Regions from separate parts of the Pantoea sp. Ae19-2 genome, predicted to be linked through region 1. Evidence: predicted binding sites of a transcription regulator. Region 1 holds the regulator's gene; each other region holds the start of a gene.
What was found. Region 1 encodes PurR, which represses purine synthesis genes. Its sites were predicted from a motif close to CANGCAAACGTTTGCNTG; they were not measured.
Positions count from the first base shown of each region.

Region 2: a site for PurR is predicted at 2,124-2,141, ahead of AAIE03_RS17670 (NCS2 family permease). Genes of this name have one in related genera too.
Region 3: a site for PurR is predicted at 2,387-2,404, ahead of AAIE03_RS05530 (NCS2 family permease). Genes of this name have one in related genera too.
Region 4: a site for PurR is predicted at 1,797-1,814, ahead of purH (bifunctional phosphoribosylaminoimidazolecarboxamide formyltransferase/IMP cyclohydrolase). Genes of this name have one in related genera too.

Region 1 is NZ_JBCHWE010000001.1:1,946,285-1,950,498, reverse strand. Features, by position in the region: gene punC (purine nucleoside transporter PunC) at 1-344, opposite strand, end outside; gene punR (DNA-binding transcriptional activator PunR) at 453-1,358, shown strand; gene purR (HTH-type transcriptional repressor PurR) at 1,355-2,380, opposite strand; gene cydH (cytochrome bd-I oxidase subunit CydH) at 2,661-2,750, shown strand; gene AAIE03_RS08955 (C40 family peptidase) at 2,815-3,636, opposite strand; gene AAIE03_RS08950 (Grx4 family monothiol glutaredoxin) at 4,001-4,214, shown strand, end outside.
Region 2 is NZ_JBCHWE010000001.1:3,848,960-3,853,173, reverse strand. Features, by position in the region: gene AAIE03_RS17675 (4'-phosphopantetheinyl transferase family protein) at 1-701, shown strand, start outside; gene AAIE03_RS17670 (NCS2 family permease) at 741-2,054, opposite strand; gene yieH (6-phosphogluconate phosphatase) at 2,204-2,866, shown strand; gene AAIE03_RS17660 (acyltransferase) at 2,869-3,864, opposite strand; gene glyQ (glycine--tRNA ligase subunit alpha) at 4,146-4,214, shown strand, end outside.
Region 3 is NZ_JBCHWE010000001.1:1,203,872-1,208,085, forward strand. Features, by position in the region: gene AAIE03_RS05515 (ketose 1,6-bisphosphate aldolase) at 1-504, shown strand, start outside; gene AAIE03_RS05520 (carbohydrate kinase family protein) at 505-1,557, shown strand; gene AAIE03_RS05525 (response regulator) at 1,494-2,237, opposite strand; gene AAIE03_RS05530 (NCS2 family permease) at 2,685-3,983, shown strand.
Region 4 is NZ_JBCHWE010000001.1:3,681,522-3,685,735, reverse strand. Features, by position in the region: gene purD (phosphoribosylamine--glycine ligase) at 1-42, opposite strand, end outside; gene purH (bifunctional phosphoribosylaminoimidazolecarboxamide formyltransferase/IMP cyclohydrolase) at 59-1,648, opposite strand; rRNA gene AAIE03_RS16910 (16S ribosomal RNA) at 2,284-3,825, shown strand; tRNA gene AAIE03_RS16905 (tRNA-Ile) at 3,899-3,975, shown strand; tRNA gene AAIE03_RS16900 (tRNA-Ala) at 4,118-4,193, shown strand.

The DNA.
Region 1 (4,214 bases):
CAGCTCACGGCAGCCGCGCACACGCCGATGGCCTGAATGAAGCGCAGCACCAGCATCAGTACGACGTCGTCCACCCACAGCATCCCCGCACAACCCAGCGCAAACAGGCTCAGTCCTGCCAGCAATACCGGTTTGCGGCCAATACGATCTGACAGCGGTCCCCATACCAGCTGACCACAGGCAAAACCCGCCAGGAACAGGCTCATACTGGCGCTGATCATCCCGGCGGAGGTGTTAAAACTTTGCTGCATGGCCCCGAAGGCGGGCAGGTACATATCGGTGGCCAGAAAGCCCAGCATACTGAGCACGGCAAGATAGGGAATGAATCCTTTAGAAGCTGACATCTGATTCTCATTTTTTGCAGGATAAACGCGGGGCAGTGTAAAAGCTGTACTTCATACTGTGAAACGGTAAAATTTGCCTGTTGCTGTTAAAAAATTTAAAGGCAGGATATGTGGTCTGAATATGCGCTTGAAGTGGTTGATGCGGTCGCGCGTGGCGGCAGTTTCAGTGCTGCGGCCCAGGAGTTGCACCGTGTGCCTTCTGCCATCAGCTATACCGTTCGCCAGCTTGAAACCTGGCTGGCGGTACCGCTGTTTGAACGGCAGCACCGGGAGGTTGTTTTGACACCTGCGGGCGAACATTTTGTGCGAGAAGGCCGCAGCGTCATCAAAAAAATGGATGCCACGCGCCGTCAGTGCCAGCAACTGGCCAACGGCTGGCGAGGGCAAATCGCGATTGCGGTGGACTGCATTGTGAAACCGCACCGAACCCGTCAGTTCGTCAGGGATTTCTACCGCCACTTTCCGGATATGGAGCTCCACATCAGTTATGAAGTGTTTAACGGCGTATGGGATGCGCTGGCTGACGGAAGAGTCGAGGTCGCAATAGGCGCGACTCAGGCGATTCCGGTGGGCGGGCGGTTTGCTTTCCGCGATATGGGAACCCTGAACTGGCGCTGCATCGTCGCGCGGGAACATCCGTTAACCCAGGTCGCCCGGCTGGATGATGAGGCGTTGCGCAACTGGCCTTCGCTGGTGCTGGAAGACACCTCGCGTGCGTTACCGCGCCGTATGACCTGGGCTCTGGATAATCAACGCCGACTGGTGGTGCCTGAATGGCAGACCGGGCTGGACTGCGTCCGGTCCGGGCTGTGCGTCGCAATGGTGCCGGGGCACTTAGCCCGCCCGCTACTGGACAGCGGCGAAGTGACCGAACTTAACTTGCCCCAGCCTTTTCCAGAAAGTCCCTGCTGCGTCAGTTGGGCGGAAGATCGCGCATCACCGGCATTGGGCTGGTTGCTCAATTACCTGGGTGATGCGCAAACGCTCAATCAGGAGTGGTTGAGCGAGGATTAGCGACGGTAGTCGCGATAGGGACCGTAGCCTACAGAGCGTCGCTCAATCAGTGTCGGATGCACTTCGATGGTTTGCGACTCTTCACGCTTGCTGGTAATGCGGTCCAGCAGCATCTCCAGAGCCTTCTCCCCCAGTTGCGCTTTTGGCTGGTGCACGGTAGTGAGTGCAGGCGTGAAATAGCGTGCGTTGCGCACATTATCGTAGCCAATCACCGAAATATCCTGCGGGACGCGCAGGCCCATTTCATCGGCGGCACAGATAGCGCCCATGGCCATAATATCGCCACCGCAGAACACCGCGCTTGGGCGCTGCTTCTGCGACAGAATTTGCTGCATAGCCTGATACCCGGATTCAGGCTCGAAATCGCCCTGCACAATCCACTCTGAACGCGGCTGAATACCGGCTTCTTCCAGCGCCTTGAGGAAACCGGCATGACGGCCACCACCGGTGTTACGTTCCATTTGCCCTGGAATGGCGCCGATATCGCGATGCCCGCGTTCGATGAGGTAGCGGCCGGCCAGATAACCGCCCTGAAACGCATTATCCAGCACCGTGTCAGTAAAATCGGCACGGGATTCGCCCCAGTCCATGACCACCATGGGAATATTGCGGTTGGCTTCCAGCATTTGCAGCAAATCATCCGGGTACTCAGAACACATGACCAGCAGCCCATCGACGCGCTTCTGCGCCATCATCGAGAGGTAGGCACGCTGTTTTTGCAGGTCGTTATGCGCGTTGCCTAAAATCAGGGTGTAGCCTTTATCAAAGCAGTGATTCTCCACGGCTTCAATAATTTCAGCGAAATAGGGCGCCTCGCTGGAGGTGGCCAAAAGGCCCAGCGTTTTGGTGTGATTCACCTTCAGGCTGCGTGCTACGGCGCTGGGTGAATAATGTAATTCCCGAATCGCTTCCCAGACCGCTTCGCGGGTATCTTCTGCGACAAAGCGCGTCTTATTGATGACGTGAGAAACGGTTGTGGTAGAGACGCCTGCACGTTTCGCCACATCTTTAATTGTTGCCATGAAAATCGAACTCCCGGGCTTATCTAACCTGTTGATAAGCATGTTGTTAAACGTTTGCGTCAGCGGACGGTTATTTCTGCAAAAAAATCGTTTTTCTGACCGGTTATGGGGCATCGGGGCAGGAAATAACGGTTGAAAAGGGTGCTGACGCAACCGATGTTGCGCGCTGTTGCGCAACAAAGAGGGGATTCTAACAAGGCTGCACGGATAAAACGAGATTTTTACCCACGCGTGTGGGAAAATGCTTAACCCCTACTAAAATTGTGCCTAAGGAGTTGTGATGAGTACCGATCTGAAACTGTCATTGATGACCACGGCGGCTGCACTGTTGATGATTATTGCGTTCAGCTTTACCGCCATTCTGAACTAATAAAAAAGCCGGGAAGGTTTCCCTGTCCCGGCTGCGTTCCGTCGGTATGACGGAGGAGTGACGTTTAGCGAACGGTTTTTGGCGTCATGACGCGACGCGCACCAATATAGTGGCGCTGCCAGTAATCTTCGCTTAACGCACTGATTTGAATGTCCTTTCCGGTACGCGGTGACTGAATAAATTTACCGTTACCCAGGTAAACACCCACGTGGTCGGCCGTGCCACGTCCGTTGATGCGGAAAAACACCAGATCGCCTTTCTCCAGCGCTTCCCGATTCACCGGCGCGGCATCCCGCAGGTGATACATTTCATTTGCAGTACGCGGAATTTTAAATTTCACCACATCTTTGTAGGCGTACCACACCAGGCCGCTGCAGTCGAAACCGGTATGCGGCGATTTTCCGCCCCACTGGTAGCGCTTGCCCAGCTGTCCCATCAGTTTTGCCATCGCCGTTTCACGTGCTTTTTGATAGCGCTGACGGTGTGCGTTGCTCATTTTGATGGTGCCGGTATCCTTGCTGTTCGCTTTCGCCACCTTCACCGCGCGTTGATGACCATAGCGTTTCTTGCTGGTGGCATTGGCCGCCACTTTTTTTGTGAGCTTCTTGTGTGAATCAGTCGCTTTGGTCAGGGTTTTGTGAGAGGCAACCGCGTGAGAGGGATTTTTACTGGTTTTAAGCGTTTTGCTGGATTTCTGCTCTGCGGAGGAACGGCTTTTTTTCGCCGACGCTTTAACCGTGCGTCGCTTGCGCCGCTCATCTTCGCGCGCACTTTTTTTCTCTACCTTATGCAAGCTGGCCTTAACCGGCGCCTGCGGTGATGCAGAGGCGACGTTAAAGAACAGTTGCGCAAAAGCCAGAATAAGAAGCGTAATAATTGAACGCATAGTCCGTTTACTGGTTAAGCTGTCAGGTTCAACAGATATCTGACAAGGTTAAGAAAAATCTGATCAACGATCAGCGCCGAAGACATTCTAGTCCAGTTTTTTTTAAAACAGTAAGTCCTTTTTTTATTAATTAATAACTTGGGTAAAAAGCAGGCATAAATAAGCAATTTCAGCAGCTTAACTCAGCAAAATTATTGCAAATTATTAATACATTCACCTTTCGGGTCCCGATGAGCGGGTGGATAGCGCGCAAGCGGACTTAACAAACATGGCGGTTTGCCCTAACGGGAAGAAAATCTCATTTTCAGTCCTGAAGGGAAGTCGCTACAATAAAGAAACACGAAGTGACGAATTAAGGAAGGCAATAATGAGTACTGTAGAAAAAATTCAGCGCCAGATCGCAGAAAACCCGATCCTGCTGTACATGAAAGGTTCGCCGAAACTGCCAAGCTGCGGTTTCTCTGCCCAGGCGGTTCAGGCGCTGTCTGCCTGTGGTGAGCGCTTCGCTTACGTGGATATTCTGCAGAACCCGGATATTCGCGCAGAGCTGCCAAAGTATGCTAACTGGCCAACCTTCC
Region 2 (4,214 bases), 1.9 Mb from region 1:
TGGTGGCTGATAGCGCCATCCCGCAGGACATCATCGACAGCGCGCAGCATCTTGCGGATAAACGTCGAGGGCGATTTCTGGCGGCCCGTATCTTGCTGGCACAGCTCATGCAGCGTATTTACGGCCTTCATCGTCTTCCGCCCATCGTTAAGCGTCATAACGGCCGCCCGGCCTTTGCGGATCGCGATCTTCCTGACTTCAATATTGCCTACGCGGGGAATACCGTGGGCGTCCTGCTGGCTGAAGAGCGCAGTCAGGTCGGCCTGGATATGGATATCGTGCGGGCACACAGTCGTCAGACGCAGGCGCTGATGGTGCAGGGGTTAAGTTCAGGAGAAATCGCCTGGATCAATGCTCAGCAAGATGTGCCTGAGGCCGTGACGCAGATCTGGACGCTGCGCCACAGCGTAATGAAACTGCAGGGCGCAGGTGAAGAAGGGCTGCGTTCGCTACAGCTATTGCCCGGCGCCGGGCGCCTGCGTACAACGCTGCCCACCGACCTGCAGATTCTGTGCGATGCGGAGCCCACGCTGGTGTGGTCCTGTGCTTTATCACCCCATGTGCGGCGCCTGTACTTATGGGAAATCACCGGCGGCGGCCAGTGGTCTGCACTGCGTGATATCGCGTTAGATAAGCCGGATGACGGGACAAAAATGATGCGTCTGACGACGCTGCATGGACGCGCGCTGGCCTCATACTGACCCAGTAACAGGCCGCCAGCGCACGACTTCCCAGGGCGCTCAGTGTGCGTCGATAAACGCGATTTTAAGCACAAACAGTAACGCGACAATCACCACGCAGGGGCTGATTTCACGCCAGCGCCCGGTGCCAAGTTTCATGACACAGTAAGCAATAAAGCCCAGCGCGATGCCTTCCGTAATGGAGAAGCTAAACGGCATCATCGCGGCCGTAACAAAAGCGGGAACGGCCTCCGTCAGATCGTCCCATTTAACCCGCGACAGGCTGGCGGTCATCAGCACGCCAACGTAGATCAGCGCGCCCGCTGCGGCATAGGCCGGAACCATGGCTGCCAGCGGTGATAAAAATGTGACCAGCAGGAACAGAAGGCCGGTGACGACCGCCATCAGTCCGGTACGACCACCAACGGCGACGCCAGACGTACTTTCAATATAGGCCGTAACGGAAGAGGTCCCTGCCAGCGCGCCAGTAACGGAACTGATGCTGTCGACATAGAGCGCCTGTTTCATCCGTGGGAAAGTCCCTTTTTCATCGACCAGGCCGGCTTTATCGGTGACGCCAATCAGCGTACCTGATGAGTCAAACAGATTGACCAGCATAAAAGAGAAGATGATGCCGGCCATGCCAATATTGAACGCGCCTTTGATATCGACCTGACCGACCACAGAGGTGATGGACGGAGGCGCAGAGAACAGACCCACAAACTTCACGTCGCCCAGCATCCAGCCAATCGCCGTGGTGACGATCATCGAAATCAGCACGGCGGCGTGAATATTGCGTGACGCCAGAATGGCGATAATAAAGAAACCCAGAGCACCCAGCAGCACGTTATGCGAGCTGAGGTTGCCCACAGTGACCAGCGTATCCGGGTTGGCCACAATGATGCCGGCGTTTTTCAGGCCCATCATGGCAATGAACAGGCCAATGCCGGCGGTAATGCCCACGCGCAGGCTAAGTGGAATATTGGCGATCATCCAGTAGCGAATACGCAGCAGCGTCAGGATAAGCAACCCCAGCGCGCCCCAAAAGATGGCGCCCATACCGACCTGCCACGAGTAACCCATAGCACCCACGACGACGAAGGCAAAAAAGGCATTGAGGCCCATTGCCGGTGCCAGTGCGACCGGAAGATTGGCGAACAGGCCCATCAGGATGCTGCCGAATGCGGCAATAAGACAGGTCGTTACGAACACCGCCTGGGCGTTCATCCCTGCCACACCCAAAATTTGTGGGTTTACAAAAACGATGTATACCATGGTCAAAAACGTGGTAACGCCAGCAATGACCTCGGTACGAACCGTTGTACCGTGTTCCTGCAATTTAAATACGCGCTGAAAAAGGCTTTGTTTGTTCATGCCGTTTATCCGGAAGAAAATTTCACCGGCGCGTATCCTGGCGATTTTGCCCGGGCAATACAATGATTTTTCGCAACCGATTGCCATTATCACAACGCGTCAGGCTTAGGGTAGAGTGTAGGGGCACCCAACTAAAAGGATGGAGTCAGATGTCAGCAGAATGCGTCTTTTTCGATTGTGATGGTACCCTGGTAGACAGCGAAGTGCTTTGTACACGCGCTTACGTCACCACCTTTGCCCGTTACGGTATAACGCTCTCCCTGCAGGAGATGTTCGAAAAGTACAAAGGGGTGAAACTGTATGACATCATCCGTGACGTTAGCGAGTCGCATGGGGTCAGATTACCGCTGGACGAACTTGAACCCGCCTACCGGAGTGAAGTTGCCCGACTTTTCGATCTGGAGTTGAAGCCGATAGCCGGGGCGAAGGCGTTGGTGGAGCAGATGAACGTCCCGGTGTGCGTGGTATCCAACGGTACGGTCAAGAAGATGCAGCACTCGCTGGGATTAACCGGCATGCTGGACTACTTTGCCGAGCGCCTTTACAGCGGTTACGACATTGGTCACTGGAAACCCGAGCCTGAGCTGATGTTTCACGCCGCAGAGCAAATGCGAGTGCCTGTTGAGCGTTGTATTTTAGTGGATGATTCTGAAGCGGGCGCGCGGGCCGGAATCGCCGCTGGCATGCCAGTGTTCTACTACTGTGCCGACGCGCACAACCCGGAACTGGATCACCCGCTGGTCACGGTGTTTACGGATATGGCGGCGCTGCCTGAACTGTGGCGTGCGCGGGGTTGGAACCTGACAACCTAGCCTCAGGTTACCCAGTGGCGCCTGTCCAGCCGACTGAGCAGCATCGCCAGAAGCAGGCTGCCTGCCAGGGTGACCATAAAGACGGCGGGCAGATCCAACCAGGGACGCGTCATATCATCATAGTGATTTGTACGGATGAAATGGATAAACAGCGCGTGAAAACCGTAGATGGGCAGCGAGTAGCGCGAAATCGTCGCCAGGCCAGGCAGAGTGCGTTGATTAAAGGCATTTTTGAACACCAGCAGGGCGCTGATGGCCGCAATAAACACCAGCGGTCCACAATAGAGATACCAGGTATCGTTAAATGCGCCGTTGACGATTAATGCCCGTTTAGTGCCCAACATAATACCGGTCACGCAGGCCAGGAAGGCCAAGACCGCCAGCGCAGTTACGCCGCGCCTGTCTGTTTCCATGGTGCCGATAGCGCGCCCCAACAGCGCGTAGAGCAGGTAATAAATACTGTCTCCGCTCAGATAGAGGTTGATCGGTAACCAGTGAAACCGCCCCCATGACTGATCCATGGTATTGGGATTAGCCAGCACCGCCACAACCAGCACCAGCACCGCCACATAGCGGGGGCGCACGCTTTTGACCTGAATTAAGGGCGATAGCAGGTAAATGCCGATCAGCGCGAAGAAAAACCACAGATGATAAAACACCGGTTTCTGTAGCATTTTCAATATTGAACGGCCTTCACCGATGGGCGTTAGCAGGCTGATATAGACCAGCGCGACGGCGCTGTAAAACAGCAGGCATCCGACGAGTCGCCATAGATGACGGGGTTGTGCGCTGCGTTCGCCAAAGAACAGGTAGCCGGAAATCATAAAAAACAGCGGCACACAGATGCGTGACGTTGAGTTGAGCAGGTTGGCGATGTCCCACCAGTGACCTTTTATCGCCATCGGCCCGGCCAGATACCAGGTGGTGGTATGGATGACGATGACCATCAGGCAGGCAATTGCCCGCAAATTATCTATCCAGTAAATCTTTTGCGACATGGTTTCCTCTGGCGCAGTGCGTCCCGGTGCAAAGCGTAGCCAGTCGCGTTGCAGTCAACAAGCGCGCCGACAGGGATTCAGAACCCTCTGTGCGCAAGATCGCATGAAAAAAGCCAAACGGCACAGGTTAATTTTGCCGTTCAGCATCGCTGTGGCGCTGAACGTCATCCTAAAATCCACTCTCCAGGCTGCGCGGCAGGATTTCCGGCTGCACATCGCGCGGTCAAAGGGTATACTGTCGCACTCTTTTTTTATCTAGCCGAACCGCGTGCGAACTCATCATGCAAAAGTTTGATACCAAGACCTTTCAGGGCCTGATCCTGACATTGCAGGATTACTGGGCGCGCCAG
Region 3 (4,214 bases), 740 kb from region 1:
GTGGTCAAAGCGGCACATGCCGTCGGCGTGTCGGTTGAGGCAGAACTGGGCGCGGTGGGCGGAGACGAAGGGGGCGCGTTATTTGGCGAAGCCGACAGCGAAAAATTTACCGATCCACGGCTGGCTGCTGAGTTTGTGCGTGAAACCGGCATTGATACGCTGGCGGTGGCTATCGGTAACGCCCACGGGAAATACAAAGGGGAGCCTAAACTCGACTTTGACCGGCTGGCGGCTATTCGCGAGCAAACCGGCGTACCACTGGTGCTGCACGGTGGCTCAGGCATCAGCGACGCGGATTTCCGGCGGGCGATCTCACTCGGCATCCATAAAATCAACTTCTATACCGGCATGTCGCAGGCGGCACTCGACGCGGTGGAACGCAGTCTGGCCTCACGCAACACCCGCTATGACGAGTTTGCCGAACTGCTGATGGCGGTGGAGAACGCAATTTGTGAAACCGTGATGCAGCAGATGAAGATTTTCGGCAGCGTAGGGCAGGCGTAAATGGAGGCGCGGCGCGGCATTCTGGCCGCTGGCGTGATGCTGGTGGATTACGTTCATCGTATTAGCCACTGGCCGGAACAGGGCTGGCTGGCTGAGGTTCAGCATAGCGAAAAGGCGGCAGGCGGCGCACCGCTGAATGTTTTACTTACCCTTTCGCGCATGCAGTGTCAGCTTCCGCTGGTGGCGATTGGCCTGCTGGGCAATGACGCCGACGGTGATTACCTGCTGGCTATCATGCAGGCGTCGCAGATCGATCATCGCTGGGTTCAACGTACCTGCGATAAACCCACCGCGATGACGCAGGTGATGACCGCACCGGACGGGCAACGAACGTTTTTCTTTTCCCCTGGCGCAAATGCCCTGCTGGACAGAACGCATTTCGCCGCTGTAGACGATGCGCAGCGCATCTTTCATCTGGGCTATTTACTGTTGCTTGAAACGCTGGACGGCGCGGACAGCGAATTCGGCACGCGCAGCGCCCGTTTGCTGGCCCAGATGCAGCAGCGTGGTTATTTTACCTCGCTCGATCTGGCGTCCCGTGCCGGGGATTACCGACCACAGGTATTGCCTGCGTTGCGCTGGTTAGATTACCTGGTTATTAACGAACTGGAAGCCCAGGCGTTGTCTGGCGTCGTTTTGCGGGATGATAACGGTATTCAACCACCCGCAGCCTTTTCCCTGGCTGCGCAGTGGCTGGCCGGGCAGGGGGTACGTCAGCGCGTGGTGATACACGCGCCCGAAGGGGCATGGGGGCAGGAAGTCGGCGGCGAAGGCATCTGGCAGCCTGCGTGGCAGCTGGCACCCGACGAGATTGTGGGCAGCGTTGGCGCAGGTGATGCATTTTGTGCGGGCGTACTGTATGCCAGCCATGAAGGGGATGACATGCTGGCAACGCTGCAACTTGCGCACACCTGCGCCCGGTTTAATTTGCGCGCGGCCAATGCAATCGACGGTATTCGCCCGTTGACCGACATGCGGCAGTGGATGGCTCAGGCCGTTTGCGTCGAGAGCCGCAAACCTTCAGGTTTGACCACGTCCGCCGAGAAAACATAACCCAGCCCACGAATCGTGCGGATCAGGCCGGGCTGATGGGGATTTGCTTCGATTTTGCGCCGCAACCGCATAATCAGCACATCGATGGTGCGGTCAAACACGTCCATCGTTTCGCTATGGGTGAGTTCCAGCAACTGGTCACGCGTCAGGACCTTACGCGCGTGCCGCACCATCGCACGCAGCAAGGTATATTCACCCTGCGTTAACGGCACGGTTTCTCGCTGCGGATTAAGCAACTGGCAGCGCGTTTCATCAAGCAGCCAGCCATTAAAGCGCCATCCCTCATGGTCAGTTTCCGGCAACACCACGCGCCCGCTGCGCCGGAGAGCCGCCCGCGCCCGCGCAACCACAACGCGTGGATTAAAGGGCTTGGCAATATAATCATCCGCCCCCATCTCCAGGCCTACCACCATTTCCGATTCCGAACCCATACCCGTCAACATAATCACGAGAATATCAGGCCGCAGTCGCTGCAGCTGCTGCAAAACCAGTAAACCGTTGGTGTCGGGCAACATCATATCAAGCATAACCAGGGAAATATCCGGATGTTCGCGCACCCTCGTCAGGGCATCTTTCCCCTGATGGCAGCGATAAACCAACAACGCATGTTCACTGAGTGCGTCCTGCAACAAATCGCAGACGGCATGATCGTCATCCACCACCAAAATTGCTGGCTTCATCTTGTGACCTCAATGTTACTGAAGGGTTAAATGCGAGTTTACACATTCCAGCATGGCCTGCTGATTGATGCAGCTGAAACGTGACCAGCGTCGCCTGACAAATTGCTGAAGCGTGCGGAAACGCATAATTTTGCCGGGCAGGGAGGTAAAAGGAAAACGATTGCGCATTTAGGGGGCAATGCACCATAATCGCGCCCTGATCTGGTTCAGAATTATCTTAAGGCTCGCTGACGCGTATCCAGGTAATCGATTGCGTATCGGGCTGGCACAGCAATTGCTTTAGCCTTTGCAATTGCTCATGTGACAAAGGAAAGCGAAAACCGTATTTCGGGTGGTCGGGCTGGCATGCGACAGCACTGGCGGCCCCTCAGTATCACAACAAACAGCATGACCATAACCTTGGCAAGAGAACGCGCACCTGAGTGACGTCTCTATCATCGAGAGATAATGATGTTAGAAAAACTATTTAAATTAAAAGCGCACAACACAACTGTACGCACTGAAGTCATCGCCGGTATCACCACCTTCCTGGCGATGGCCTACATTCTGTTTGTTAACCCCAGTATTTTGGGTGCAACCGGCATGGATAAAGGGGCTGTTTTTGTCGCGACCTGTCTGGCAGCCGCAATTGGTTCGGTGTTAATGGGACTGATTGCCAACTACCCGATTGCGCTGGCACCGGGCATGGGGCTGAATGCTTTTTTCACCTATACCGTTGTCTTGCACATGGGCTACAGCTGGCAGATTGCGCTGGGCGCGGTATTCCTGTCCGCAGTGATTTTTTTCGCCTTATCGATATTTAAGATTCGCGAGTGGATTATCAAGAGCATTCCGCTGCCGCTGCGCGCCGGTATTGCCGCAGGGATCGGTCTCTTCCTGGCGATTATCGCGTTGGAAGGCGCGGGTATCGTTGTGGATAATCCGGCTACCCTGGTGGGGATTGGCGATCTGACGAAGCCGGGCCCCTTACTGGCGATGTTAGGGTTTATCATCATCGTGGTACTGGAAGCACGTCGCGTCACGGGCGCGGTCTTAATAGGCATTCTGATCATCACCTTTATCTCGATGGGCATTGGTCTGACGAAATTTGGCGGTGTATTTTCTGCACCGCCTTCAATCGCACCAACGTTCATGCAGTTGGATATTGCGGGTGCATTTAACGTCGGCTTAATTAGCGTGATTTTCGCGTTCTTGTTCGTGGATGTGTTTGATAACACCGGCACGCTATTGGGTGTAACCAAACGCGCCGGGCTGGCTGACGAGCAGGGCAATGTGCCCAAAATGGGACGCGCGCTGGTTGCGGACAGTGCGGCTGCGCTGTTTGGTTCGCTGCTGGGCACCTCTACGACCACCAGTTATGTCGAGTCTGCCGCCGGAGTGAGCGCAGGCGGTCGTACCGGCCTGACGGCGATTGTGGTTGCGGTGCTTTTCCTGCTTGCGCTGTTCTTTTCTCCTCTGGCGTCAAGCGTGCCGGTTTATGCCACCGCGCCAGCATTGCTGTTTGTTGCGGTTTTGATGACGTCCGGGCTGGCCGAAATTGACTGGAAAGACATCACCACTGCTGCCCCGGTAACCGTGACCGCGCTGACGATGCCGCTGACCTACTCCATTGCTAACGGTATTGCCTTTGGCTTTATTACCTGGACCGTGGTGAAGTTGCTCAGCGGACGCACCAAAGAGATTAATGCGGCACTGATTGTTCTGTCTGTATTATTTGTGATTAAGCTCGGCTGGCTGAGCGCCTGATTAATCCAACCGTTACAGCATATTGAATATGCTGTAACGGTTTTAACATTAGAACTTAAAAAGCGTTTGCGGTTGTTTTCTCTGTTATTTTCCATCATTGTGCGCACCCTTCCAGAATATCGATCTACGCCCTTTTCTTCGCGCGGCCGTGCTTTTATTCTTTGACTCAACATTGTGAATAAAGGAAAAGAACAATTCCCATTTTATTTTTCCTTTTTATTCAATCAGGTA
Region 4 (4,214 bases), 1.7 Mb from region 1:
TGCGTGTTCACGTCCGCCGTTACCGATGATTAAAATTTTCATAAAAGGCTCCACAGAATTAATGGCGGAAGTGACGCATGTCGGTAAAGATCATGGCAATACCATGCTCATCCGCTGCCGCAATCACTTCATCGTCGCGGATAGAACCGCCAGGCTGAATCACACAGCTTACGCCCACGGCAGCAGCGGCATCAATGCCATCCCGGAACGGGAAGAACGCATCGGAAGCCATCGCGGACCCTTTTACTTCCAGGCCTTCATCACCCGCTTTAATTCCTGCAATTTTGGCAGAGTAGACGCGGCTCATCTGGCCAGCACCTATGCCGATGGTCATATTGTCGCGCGCATAGACAATGGCGTTGGACTTAACGAATTTCGCCACTTTCCAGCAGAACAGGGCATCACGCAGTTCCTGCTCAGAAGGTTGGCGCTTACTGACGACGCGCAACTGGCTGGCATCGACCATACCGAGGTCGCGATCCTGAACCAGCAGACCGCCATTCACCCGTTTGAAATCAAGGGCAGCCACGCGACCCTGCCAGTCACCGCATACCAGCACGCGGACGTTTTGTTTTGCCGCGGTCACTTTCAGCGCAGCTTCCGTTGCAGCAGGAGCGATGATGACTTCAACAAACTGTCGGCTGATGATGGCCTGGGCTGTCGCCTCATCCAGCTCGCGGTTAAAGGCAATGATGCCGCCGAAGGCAGATGTCGGGTCAGTCTGATAGGCACGCTCATAAGCTGCCAGAATTGACTCACCCACCGCAACACCGCAAGGATTGGCGTGTTTGACAATGACGCAGGCGGGCTCAATAAACTCTTTCACGCACTCAAGCGCGGCATCGGTATCCGCAATGTTGTTATAAGAGAGTGCCTTGCCCTGCACCTGGCTGGCGGTAGCGACCGAGGCTTCCTGCACATTCTCTTCTATATAGAAGGCGGCGTCCTGATGGCTGTTCTCGCCATAGCGCATATCCTGCTTCTTAATGAAGTTGAGATTGAGGGTGCGCGGGAAGCGGCCGGCTGGTTGGCTGGTTTCACCATGATAGGCAGGAACCAGAGTACCGAAGTAGTTAGCGATCATGCTGTCGTACGCGGCGGTATGTTCAAACGCTTTGATTGCCAGGTTGAAGCGGGTTTCGAGCGTCAGTGAGTTCTGATTGGCGTCCAGCTCAGCGATAATGGCCGGATAATCGCTGCTCTTAACGACAATCGCCACGTCTTTGTGATTCTTGGCCGCCGAGCGCACCATTGTCGGGCCGCCAATATCAATGTTCTCAACGGCGTCTTCCAGTGAGCAATCTGGTTTTGCGACGGTTTGGGCAAAGGGATAAAGATTGACGACCACCATATCAATCGGGCTGATAGCATGCTGCGCCATCACCGCATCATCTTGTCCACGACGTCCTAAAATGCCGCCATGGACTTTCGGGTGCAGTGTTTTAACGCGTCCATCCATCATTTCCGGGAAGCCGGTGTAGTCAGACACTTCTGTGACGGGAAGTCCCGCCTCTGCGAGCAGGCGAGCGGTACCACCTGTGGAGAGCAGCTCAACTCCGCGCTGAGAGAGTGCCTGAGCAAATTCGAGGATGCCGGCTTTATCAGAAACACTGAGCAGGGCGCGGCGTAAAGGACGAGGTTGTTGCATGGTGGTTTTATCCCTTGGCTTTGATTCGCGTAAATAAGAGCGTTACATCAAGCTTGCGTGCTTACTTTTCTCTATATAGAGCAGCAAAAGCGTAAAAACTTCAGGTAACGCCCCGAAAAGGGGCATCCATTGCGTTGCGGGGCATTGTAGCGAAAACGTTTGCGTGATGCTCGTCTAAATTTGATGCGGCCGGGAATGTGGATAACTTTGTGTGTAACTGCGTATAAGGCGGGGTTTTGCTGTGGAATGCAGCGAACAGTCATTTTTATTGAATTTAGCCCTTGTCAGCCAGAGAGAACTCCCTATAATGCGCCTCCATCGACACGGCACAACGGCTTACGGAATGCGGTGTTGAGAGGGTCAGGCAACTGAGCCGCCGGAGAAAAACTTCTGAAAAAGAGGTTGACTCTGAAGGAGGAAAGCGTAATATACGCCACCTCGCGACAGGCGGTTAACCCGCTGTTCGCACTGCTCTTTAACAATTTATCAGACAATCTGTGTGGGCACTCGCAGGATTGATATCAGCGTCTCCGGACGTAAAAAATATCAAAGCCTCACGAGTGAACACATAATGAAATTCATTATGACGTTTTACAGATGAGCACCGCTGGACTTGTTTCAGCAAATCAAACTTTAAATTGAAGAGTTTGATCATGGCTCAGATTGAACGCTGGCGGCAGGCCTAACACATGCAAGTCGGACGGTAGCACAGAGGAGCTTGCTCCTCGGGTGACGAGTGGCGGACGGGTGAGTAATGTCTGGGGATCTGCCCGATAGAGGGGGATAACCACTGGAAACGGTGGCTAATACCGCATAACGTCGCAAGACCAAAGAGGGGGACCTTCGGGCCTCTCACTATCGGATGAACCCAGATGGGATTAGCTAGTAGGCGGGGTAACGGCCCACCTAGGCGACGATCCCTAGCTGGTCTGAGAGGATGACCAGCCACACTGGAACTGAGACACGGTCCAGACTCCTACGGGAGGCAGCAGTGGGGAATATTGCACAATGGGCGCAAGCCTGATGCAGCCATGCCGCGTGTATGAAGAAGGCCTTCGGGTTGTAAAGTACTTTCAGCGGGGAGGAAGGCGATGTGGTTAATAACCGCATTGATTGACGTTACCCGCAGAAGAAGCACCGGCTAACTCCGTGCCAGCAGCCGCGGTAATACGGAGGGTGCAAGCGTTAATCGGAATTACTGGGCGTAAAGCGCACGCAGGCGGTCTGTTAAGTCAGATGTGAAATCCCCGGGCTTAACCTGGGAACTGCATTTGAAACTGGCAGGCTTGAGTCTCGTAGAGGGGGGTAGAATTCCAGGTGTAGCGGTGAAATGCGTAGAGATCTGGAGGAATACCGGTGGCGAAGGCGGCCCCCTGGACGAAGACTGACGCTCAGGTGCGAAAGCGTGGGGAGCAAACAGGATTAGATACCCTGGTAGTCCACGCCGTAAACGATGTCGACTTGGAGGTTGTTCCCTTGAGGAGTGGCTTCCGGAGCTAACGCGTTAAGTCGACCGCCTGGGGAGTACGGCCGCAAGGTTAAAACTCAAATGAATTGACGGGGGCCCGCACAAGCGGTGGAGCATGTGGTTTAATTCGATGCAACGCGAAGAACCTTACCTACTCTTGACATCCACGGAATTTGGCAGAGATGCCTTAGTGCCCTCGGGAACCGTGAGACAGGTGCTGCATGGCTGTCGTCAGCTCGTGTTGTGAAATGTTGGGTTAAGTCCCGCAACGAGCGCAACCCTTATCCTTTGTTGCCAGCGATTCGGTCGGGAACTCAAAGGAGACTGCCGGTGATAAACCGGAGGAAGGTGGGGATGACGTCAAGTCATCATGGCCCTTACGAGTAGGGCTACACACGTGCTACAATGGCGCATACAAAGAGAAGCGACCTCGCGAGAGCAAGCGGACCTCATAAAGTGCGTCGTAGTCCGGATCGGAGTCTGCAACTCGACTCCGTGAAGTCGGAATCGCTAGTAATCGTGGATCAGAATGCCACGGTGAATACGTTCCCGGGCCTTGTACACACCGCCCGTCACACCATGGGAGTGGGTTGCAAAAGAAGTAGGTAGCTTAACCTTCGGGAGGGCGCTTACCACTTTGTGATTCATGACTGGGGTGAAGTCGTAACAAGGTAACCGTAGGGGAACCTGCGGTTGGATCACCTCCTTACCTGAAGATACCTTCCCGCGAAGTGCTCACACAGATTGTCTGATAGAAAGTCACGAGCAGAAAAAACCTCTACAGGCTTGTAGCTCAGGTGGTTAGAGCGCACCCCTGATAAGGGTGAGGTCGGTGGTTCAAGTCCACTCAGGCCTACCAACTTCGCACTCATGCTGCGTTATGTCTCCGGCTCGCATAGTTCACTATGCTTCGCGGACACACGCCTTGCCTGAGCACGAAGTGCACTTCTCACGAAGTGTACTCGGTTGAGTGGTAGTAGTGGTCTCTGCAGTAACTGTATGGGGCTATAGCTCAGCTGGGAGAGCGCCTGCCTTGCACGCAGGAGGTCAGCGGTTCGATCCCGCTTAGCTCCACCATACTCACTACTGTTTTTTTCT